2 regions of the Flavonifractor sp. genome follow, and region 2 is predicted to be linked to the other one. Evidence: riboswitches for the same ligand, from Rfam matches in the RefSeq annotation. Region 2 holds a riboswitch; the other holds the start of a gene.
What was found. A riboswitch is a leader RNA that binds a small molecule or an ion and turns the genes downstream of it on or off. The one in region 2 is predicted to bind FMN.

Region 1: linked by a shared signal. The riboswitch ahead of QZ378_RS02560 (ECF transporter S component) and the one ahead of ribD (bifunctional diaminohydroxyphosphoribosylaminopyrimidine deaminase/5-amino-6-(5-phosphoribosylamino)uracil reductase RibD) in region 2 are both predicted to bind FMN.

What each region holds. Positions count from the first base shown of each region.
Region 1 is NZ_JAHZDL010000009.1:31,175-35,581, forward strand. Features, by position in the region: gene QZ378_RS02545 (M56 family metallopeptidase) at 1-585, opposite strand, end outside; gene QZ378_RS02550 (BlaI/MecI/CopY family transcriptional regulator) at 587-967, opposite strand; gene QZ378_RS02555 (SLOG family protein) at 1,342-1,839, opposite strand; FMN riboswitch at 1,978-2,114, shown strand; gene QZ378_RS02560 (ECF transporter S component) at 2,201-2,788, shown strand; gene QZ378_RS02565 (hypothetical protein) at 3,046-3,819, opposite strand; gene QZ378_RS02570 (FAD:protein FMN transferase) at 4,008-4,407, shown strand, end outside.
Region 2 is NZ_JAHZDL010000004.1:11,009-15,415, reverse strand. Features, by position in the region: gene purB (adenylosuccinate lyase) at 1-1,014, opposite strand, end outside; FMN riboswitch at 1,269-1,383, shown strand; gene ribD (bifunctional diaminohydroxyphosphoribosylaminopyrimidine deaminase/5-amino-6-(5-phosphoribosylamino)uracil reductase RibD) at 1,478-2,653, shown strand; gene QZ378_RS01180 (riboflavin synthase) at 2,634-3,284, shown strand; gene QZ378_RS01175 (bifunctional 3,4-dihydroxy-2-butanone-4-phosphate synthase/GTP cyclohydrolase II) at 3,301-4,407, shown strand, end outside.

The sequences.
Region 1 (4,407 bases), on a different contig from region 2:
CCCCTCCGGCAGCAGAAGAACCGGCCGGGCCAGCCCCAGCACCATGGGGGAGGCCGCGTCCGCCGTGCGGAGCAGGGGCGGCGCCCGCCGCACCCCCAGCCCGGCGGCCAGGGCCGCCAGGAGGGCGGTCTCCTCCTCTGAGCCGGGCTCCGCGTCCCGGAGCAGCTTCCGCCGGGCCAGGGCGTAGCCCGCCCCCTGATACACCAGCAGGGCCGCTACGCCGCCCAGCCACAGCCAGGTTCCCAACTGCGTCCAGGAGAAGGTGCGCCCCGCCTCCGGCGCAGCGGGCGCGGGTTCCGCGGCCCCGGCGGATTGGGGAACATCGGACACCGCCGCCTCCGCCCGGGGCCGCACCGCGGCGGGCACGGTTACCGCCTGGGAGGGGGGCAGCTCCACCGTCACCGCCGGCTCCGGCAGGATGAGCTGGACGGGGAGCACCAGCCGGACGGCCAGCACCAGCCACAGCACATAGAAGGTGCGCCCGGCGTAGCGGTGGTGCAGCCGGGGGGCCAGCGCCAGCAGGGGCAGCAGCACCAGCGACGCCGTCAGGGACAGGGTGAGCACCCGCAGGAACAGGTTTTCCATACTACCCCTCCTTTTTCAGGGTGTCCAGATAGTCCTCCAGCTCCTTCACATCCTCCGGCGACAGGGCGCCCCCGTCGTAGAGGGCGGCGGCGAACCGCTTCAGCGACCCGGCGTACAGCTTGTCCAGCACCGTGCGGCCCTCCTGCTTCTCATAGTCCGCCCGGGAGATCAGCGGGAAGTAGCGGTTGGTTCTTCCCTCCTTCCGGCAGGCCAGAACCCCCTTGTCCTCCAGCCGCTTGAGATAGCTGTGCAGGGCGCTGGCCGTCAGGGGACGGGCCAGCCCCTCCAGGATGCCCGGGGCCGTGGCCCCCTCCTCTCCGGCCTCCCACACCGCCAGCATGATATCCAGCTCCGACTCGGGCAGCCGTCCGTCCCGCTTCATGGCCGTCCCTCCTTTTTCTGCATTTGCAAATCTTTCTGCTTTTATTCTACATTTGCAGAAGATAACTGTCAAGATGTTTTCTGCATTTGCAGAAAATTCAGGCTGAAAAAGGGCGCACCTCCGGTGCGCCCCTCAAGCTGTCGAAAAACCTTCCGTGAGAAAAAGCCTCGCAGAGTTCCTGCGGCCGCAGCCGCAGGAATCAAATCGAAATCCGTCATTTCCGGGGACAGGTGCCTCGGAAATGACACTTCTCATGGCGGAAGGGGTGACTTTTTCGCAAGAAAACGAACCTCTTCCGCCATGTGGCCTTTCTCGAAAAAGCGGCAGAGGCGCTTTTTCGAGACGCTAAAGGGCGCACCTCCGGTGCGCCCCTGCTATACCTCCAGGATGACGGTCTCCAGCCCCCGCTTCATGGCGTAGGACAGGGTGTACATGGTGCCTCCCAGCATCCCGTCATACACCGCAATGAGCATGGACGAGTGGTCTACCAGATACCGGTTGCGCCGGAGCATGCAGCCCTTATCGTAGTGGTGCTGCAGCATGGTCTCTCCGTCGCACCGCTCCACCAGGGAAAACCAGCGCTCCCGCTCCCGCTCGCTCCAGCGGGCGGCCTGCTCCTCACAGGGGATCACCGCCTCCAGCGTCACGCCGCTCCGCCGCTCCCGCAGCTCCAGCACCGCGTCGCAGAAGTAGAAGTCCGCCCCCCGGGCCATGCCGCACAGGAAGTGCCGCATCCCCCGGTCATAGGCGTCCTCCACCGCCGCCGCCAGCCGCTCCTTCAGCGCCAGGCAGCGGGGGTCTCTCTCATCCCTACGCCAGGGCAGCTTCTCCGGCCGGTGGCCGGTAAAGCTGCATGTCGTCTCTCGATTCATACCGCTCCCCCGTCTCTGATTTTCTCTCATTGTAGTATATCCCGAAAGGCAAGTCAATGGTCGTCGAACATTTGTTTGTAAAAATTGTGCTTGCAATTTGGGGCAGAGTGTGTATAATGGTGTTGGAACAACTGAATGAGATGTCTTCAGGGCAGGGTGAAAATCCCGATCGGCGGTACAGTCCGCGAGCCGGCAACGGCAGATCCGGTGCAACTCCGGAACCGACAGTGACGCGCACAGACACGGGCGCGAAGTCTGGATGAAAGAAGATGTGTTGAAATTGGGCACGCTCCTTTTGATTTTGACACCTGGAAGGCATGGGTCTTTCAGGTGTTACCAGATCAAAAAGGAGTGTTTTGTTATGTCTGAAAAGTCGGCACGCATCAAAAAGCTGGTTCTGCTGGCCATGTTCACCGCCATTGCAGCCGTTTTGATCACACTGGTGCACTTCCCCCTTTTCCCCTCCGCCGCGTTTCTCCAGTATGACCCCGCCGACGTGCCCATCCTGATTGCCGCCTTCGCCTTCGGCCCGGTGGCCGGCCTGATCGTCACGGTGCTGGCCTCCTTCATCCAGGCCTTCTTCCTGGGGGGTGACGGCATCTACGGCTTCCTGATGCACGTGATCGCTACCGGCATCTTGGTCATGGTTGCCAGCACCATCTACCGGAAGTTCCACACCCGCCCCGGCGCGGTGGTGGGCCTGGTGCTGGGCACCATCGCTATGGGCGTGGGCATGATGATCGCCAATCACTTCATCACCCCCTTCTACATGGGCGTACCCACTGAGATGGTGGACGCCATGCTGGTGACTGTAATTCTCCCCTTCAACCTGCTCAAGGCGGGCATCAACTCCGCCATCACCTTCCTGGTGTACAAGGCCGTGTCCAGGTACATCATCCACGGTGAGGGCCATGTCCGGGGCAGCGAGAAGGCCGCCGGCGAGATCTAACTAACGGTAGATAAGAAGAGCGCCTCCCCGTGGGGAGGCGCTCTTCTGCGCGGATCAGGCTGTGCCTGTTTTCCCCTGCGGGCAGGACGTCTCAGCTTTCGGCGGGACAGGCATCCGCTTAATAAGGCTCTCACGCCGGAGCCTGCTCCTATTCCGGCCCGCGTGCTCAAAATTCTCCGATAGCAGATTTGCTGCTACTGCTTCTGCCTGCAAAAAACCGGCGGACCGCACAGCGGTCCGCCGGTTTCGGTCTGGTATCACATGAGGCGCACAGTGTAGTACACGGCCAGGATCAGCAGCCAAGCCACCAGCACGCCGTACAGCAGGGTCAGGGCCCCCAGCACCAGGGCCGCGATCACCACCACGGCCACCACGGCGCAGGTCACATAGAGCAGGACGTAATTGGCGCTCTTGGGCAGGATTTCCACCCACTTGCCGCCCAGCTTCAGCTTACCCCCGGCGGTCTGCATGATACAAAACACCACCACAGCGCCCACCAGAACCACGCCCAGCACAATGGCATAGGTGTAAGCGATTTCCGGGAAACTCACCCGGTAGGGTACCACCTTCACGCCCAGAATGCCCAGGGCGCTGAGGACGGCGGCAAAGAAGAATTCCCGCTGGTAGAGGTAGTAGATCAGCGCCAGCACCGCCACGGCGGGCACCGCCACATAGAGCAGGCGGATACCGCTCTCGTCAAAGACGCGGATGATCACCGCGCAGGCCGCCAGAGCCAAGACAATGATGGCCAGCGCGGCGGAGAGGCCGGCATGCTTCCCCGACTTGCGGGCCTTCACGGCCCAAATCAGCAGCAACACAAAACAGATGGGCAGGGCGATCGCCAGACCGGTAAACACGCTGCGCAGTGCGACAGCCAGCTGGATCTGCGCCGGAGTATAATGGGAGTAGACCTGATTGAGCAGAAGCAGCAGGGCCTCCAGCACCACAGCCCCCACAATCCACCATAGGGCCTTGGTTAAAATCGCGTCCTCCTGCTTGGCGCGCTGAATCTGTTGTTCTTTCTTGTTCATGTATCCATCTCCTGTGGCTGGGCGCCCGGTCTGAAATTGCCACGCATGGACGCCACCAAGTCATCAATCTTCTTTATTCTAGCAGAAAATCCGCTGCTTTGCAAGCAGAGATTCGTTTTCTCTTTTCACTGTCCGAAAACTATGGTAGAATACCCTTGATCAAACCTGTGGTTATTAAGGAGTATGCCATGAAACACCGGATTTCTTCCCTCCTTTTGACGGGTATTTTTTTGCTGTGCGCCGGCTGCGCCGGGCCGGCGGCCTCCGGGCAAGAGGAGCCCGCCTCCCTGCAGTTTTTTTCCATGGACACGGTGATGAGCGTCACTGCCTACGGCGAACAGGGTCAAACGGGCGTCCAGGCCGCCCGGGAGGCGGTGAACCGGCTGGACGGCCTGCTCTCCCGCACCGATCCGGACAGCCAGATCTCCCGGCTCAACGCCCACGCCGGGGACGGCACGGCGGTGGAGGTGGAGCCCGACGTGGCGGAGCTGCTCTCCTTCGCCCAGTCCGTCTCCCAGCAGCTGCCCGGCGACTTTGACATCACCATCGCCCCGGTCATGGACGCCTGGGGCTTCACCACCGAGGAGC
Region 2 (4,407 bases):
GAAGGCCTCGGGCACGGAGAGGCGCTTATTGGCAGAGTCGTCCAGGGTGCGCTCAAACCACTGGCTGGAGGCGGTGACGGCGGGGTTCACCGCGTCGGCCATGACGTACCGGGCCAGGGCGCAGATACGCTCGCACCGCATGGGGTTGCGCTTGTAGGGCATGGCCGAGGAGCCGATCTGGTTCTTCTCGAAGGGCTCCTCCACCTCCTTCAGGTGGCAGAGCAGGCGCATATCGGTGGCGAACTTGCTGGCCGACTGGGCGATGCCGGACAGGGTGGACACCACATAGTAGTCCATCTTCCGGGAATAGGTCTGCCCGGACACGGGAACCACCCCGTCAAAGCCCATCTCAGCGGCGATCTTCCGCTCCAGCTCCCGACACTTCTCGTGGTCGCCCTCGAACAGCTCCAGGAAGGAGGCCTGGGTGCCGGTGGTGCCCTTGCTGCCCAGCAGCTTCAGGGAGGCAATGCGGTGCTCCACCTCCTCCAGATCCATCAGCAGCTCGTTCATCCACAGGGTGGCCCGCTTGCCCACCGTCACCAGCTGGGCGGGCTGAAAGTGGGTGAAGCCCAGGGTGGGCAGGGCCTTGTACTGCCGGGCAAACCCGGCCAGGTGGTTCAGCACCCGCACCAGCTTGTCGCGCACCAGCTCCAGGGCCTCCCGCATCAGAATGATGTCGGTGTTGTCCCCCACATAGCAGCTGGTGGCGCCCAGATGGATGATGGGCATGGCCTTGGGGCAGGCATCTCCGTAGGTATGGACATGGGCCATCACGTCGTGGCGGAGCTTTTTCTCATATTCCGCCGCCTTGTCGTAGTCGATGTCGTCAATATGGGCGGACAGTTCGTCCACCTGCTCCTGGGTGACGGGCAGGCCCAGCTCCATCTCGGCCCGGGCCAGGGCCACCCACAGGCGGCGCCAGGTGGTGAACTTCTTATCCGGAGAGAACACATACTGCATCTCGTCGCTGGCATAGCGGGAGGACAGCGGACTCTCATATCGGTCGTGACGCACAGGCATAACCTCTTTTCCAGTTCCGTCAAAATACAACGGGACTAGTATACTATAAAACTGGTCGGCTCACAAGGAAAAATTTGCAGGCGGGTTCCGCCGCCGATTCAAGCGGGTTTATCCTATCACAAAAACCGTGCGGGGGCAAGAAAAAATCCCGCAAAAGAACCTGTTCCCTCCGGCCCTTCCTTTGTGGAAAATGGAAAAAAGGGAGTTGACAGGCATCCCGTCGGGTAGTATACTTGTCTCAATTGAATCAGGATCTTCAGGGCGGGGTGCAATTCCCCACCGGCGGTATAGCCCGCGAGCCGAAAGGCATGACCCGGTGTGACTCCGGGGCCGACAGTACAGTCTGGATGGAAGAAGATCGTGTGCCGCAGCGTCTGTTTGCTGTCCCCGCGCGTGTTTGGAAAGAGTGCTCTGGAATTTGCAGATTCCAGGGCTTTTTTGTTTGCCGCGCGGGCGGATGCCCGGCCGTGATGCCTTGGACTCTGGTTCAAGGCATCTTTTCTTTTCGGAGGCGAGGCATACGAGAAAAACAGACGAGGACTACATGGCCATGGCCCTGGAGCTGGCGGAGCGGGGCGCGGGCTGGACTTCCCCCAACCCCATGGTGGGGGCTGTCCTGGTGAAGGACGGGGCGGTCATCGGCCGGGGATGGCACCGCAGATGCGGCGGGCTCCACGCAGAGCGGGAGGCACTGGCGGACTGCACCTGCTCCCCCGCCGGAGCCACCCTCTACGTCACCCTGGAGCCCTGCTGCCACCAGGGGCGGCAGCCCCCCTGCACCGACGCCATCCTGGAGGCCGGGATTGCACGGGTGGTGGTGGGCTCCGGCGACCCCAACCCCCTGGTGGCGGGCCGGGGCCTGGACATCCTGCGGGCCCGCGGCGTCCGGGTGGACACCGGCGTGCTCCAGGGGGCGTGCGACGCCCTCAACCGGGTGTTCTTCCACTACATCCAGACTCGGCGGCCCTATGTGGTGCTGAAATACGCCATGACCCTGGACGGCAAGACCGCCACCCGCACCGGGGCATCCCGGTGGATCACCGGCGAGGAGGCCCGCCGCCGGGTGCACCGGGATCGCCACCGCTGTTCCGCCATTCTGGTGGGCATCGGCACCGCCCTGGCCGACGACCCTCTGCTCACCTGCCGACTTGAGGGCGGCCGCAACCCCCTGCGGGTGATCTGCGACTCCGCCCTGCGGCTCCCCCTGGACTCCAGCCTGGTCAAAACCGCCCGGGAGGTGCCCACGGTGGTGGCCGCCGCCCAGGCCGATCCGGCCCGCCGGGCCGCGCTGGAGGCCGCGGGGTGCCGGGTGTGGGAGCTGCCCGGCCCGGACGGGCGGGTAGAGCTGCCCGCTCTGCTGAACCGGCTGGGAAAAGAGGAGATCGACAGCCTCCTGGTGGAGGGCGGCGCGGCCATGGCCGGGGCCTTCCTGGACGCCGGGCTGGTGCAGAAGGTACAGGCCTACATCGCCCCCAAGCTCTTCGGCGGGGCGGACGCCCCCTCCCCCGTGGGCGGCCTGGGGGTGGCCCTGCCGAACGGGGCGCTCCAACTCAGCGGCCTTACCGTCACCCGGCTGGGGGACGACATCCTGCTGGAAGGCGAGGTGGATGCGCATGTTCACCGGGCTGGTTGAGGAGGTGGGCGTCCTTCGCTCCGTCCGCCGGGGGGCCCACTCATCGGTGCTCTCCATCGGTGCCCGGGAGATTCTGGACGATCTGAAGGTCGGGGACAGCGTGGCGGTCAACGGCGTGTGCCTCACCGCCACAGCGATCGACTCCGGCGGCTTCACCGCCGACGTGATGCACGAGACCCTGAACCGCTCCTCCCTGTCCGCCCTCACGGCGGGCGGCAGGGTCAATCTGGAGCGGGCCCTGCCGGCGGGCGGCCGCCTGGGCGGGCACATCGTCTCCGGCCACATCGACGGCACCGGAACCATCACCGCCAGGCGGCGGGACGACAACGCCGTATGGTACACGGTGGCAGCCTCCCCCTCCCTGCTGCGGTACATCGTGGAGAAGGGCTCCATCGCCATGGACGGCATCAGCCTGACGGTGGCCGGGGTGACGGAGCGGGACTTCTCCGTCTCGGTCATCCCCCACACCGCCGCTGTCACCATTCTGGGCGGCAAGGGGCCGGGGGATGTGGTCAACCTGGAGACCGACATCATCGGCAAATACGTGGAAAAGCTGCTGCGCCCCCGGGATGCGCAGGCCGCCCCAGCCGGCGGCCTCACCCTGGAGTTTCTGGCGCAGAACGGCTTTTGATTGAGGAGGTATTCCTATGTTTCCATACAGCACCATCGAGGAGGCCCTGGAGGAGCTGCGGCAGGGCCGCATGATCCTTTGCACCGACGACCCGGATCGGGAGAACGAGGGGGATCTGATCTGCGCGGCCCAGTCCGTCACCACCGAGCAGGTCAACTTCATGGCCACCCATGGCAAGGGGCTCATCTGCATGCCCATGTCCCTGGAGTTCATCCAGAGGCTCCGGTTTCCCCAGATGGTGTCCCATAATACGGACAACCACGAGACGGCCTTTACCGTCTCCATCGACCACGTGTCCACCACCACCGGCATCTCAGCGGAGGAGCGGGCGGTCACCGCCCGGGCCTGCGCCGATGATGCCGCCCGCCCGGAGGACTTCCGGCGGCCCGGCCACATGTTCCCCCTGCTGGCCAGGGAGCACGGCGTGCTGGAGCGGGCGGGCCACACCGAGGCCACGGTGGATCTCCTGCGGCTGGCGGGGCTGAAAACCTGCGGCCTGTGCTGCGAGATCATGGGGGACGACGGCACCATGATGCGCGCCTCCCAGCTCCAGGAGAAGGCGAAGGAGTGGGGGTTGAAGTTCATCACCATCCGGGATCTCCAGGCCTACCGCAAGCGGCACGAGAAGCTGGTGGAGCAGGTGGCGGTCACCCGCCTGCCCACCAGGTACGGCCAGTTCACCGCCTACGGCTATCGAAACCGGCTCAACGGGGAGCACCACGTGGCCCTGGTAAAGGGGGACATTGGGGACGGCAGAGATGTGCTGTGCCGGGTTCACTCCGAGTGTCTCACCGGCGACTGCTTCGGCTCCCTGCGGTGCGACTGCGGCCAGCAGCTGGCCGCCGCCATGACCCAGATTGAACGGGAGGGCCGGGGCGTGCTCCTCTACATGCGGCAGGAGGGCCGGGGCATCGGCCTGCTGAACAAGCTGAAGGCCTATGCCCTCCAGGATCAGGGCATGGACACCCTGGAGGCCAACCTGGCCCTGGGCTTTGCCGGAGATCTCCGGGAGTACTACATCGGCGCCCAGATCCTCCGCGATCTGGGGGCAAAGACCATGCGCCTGCTCACCAACAACCCGGACAAGGTGTACCAGCTCGCCGACTTCGGCCTGACCATCGTG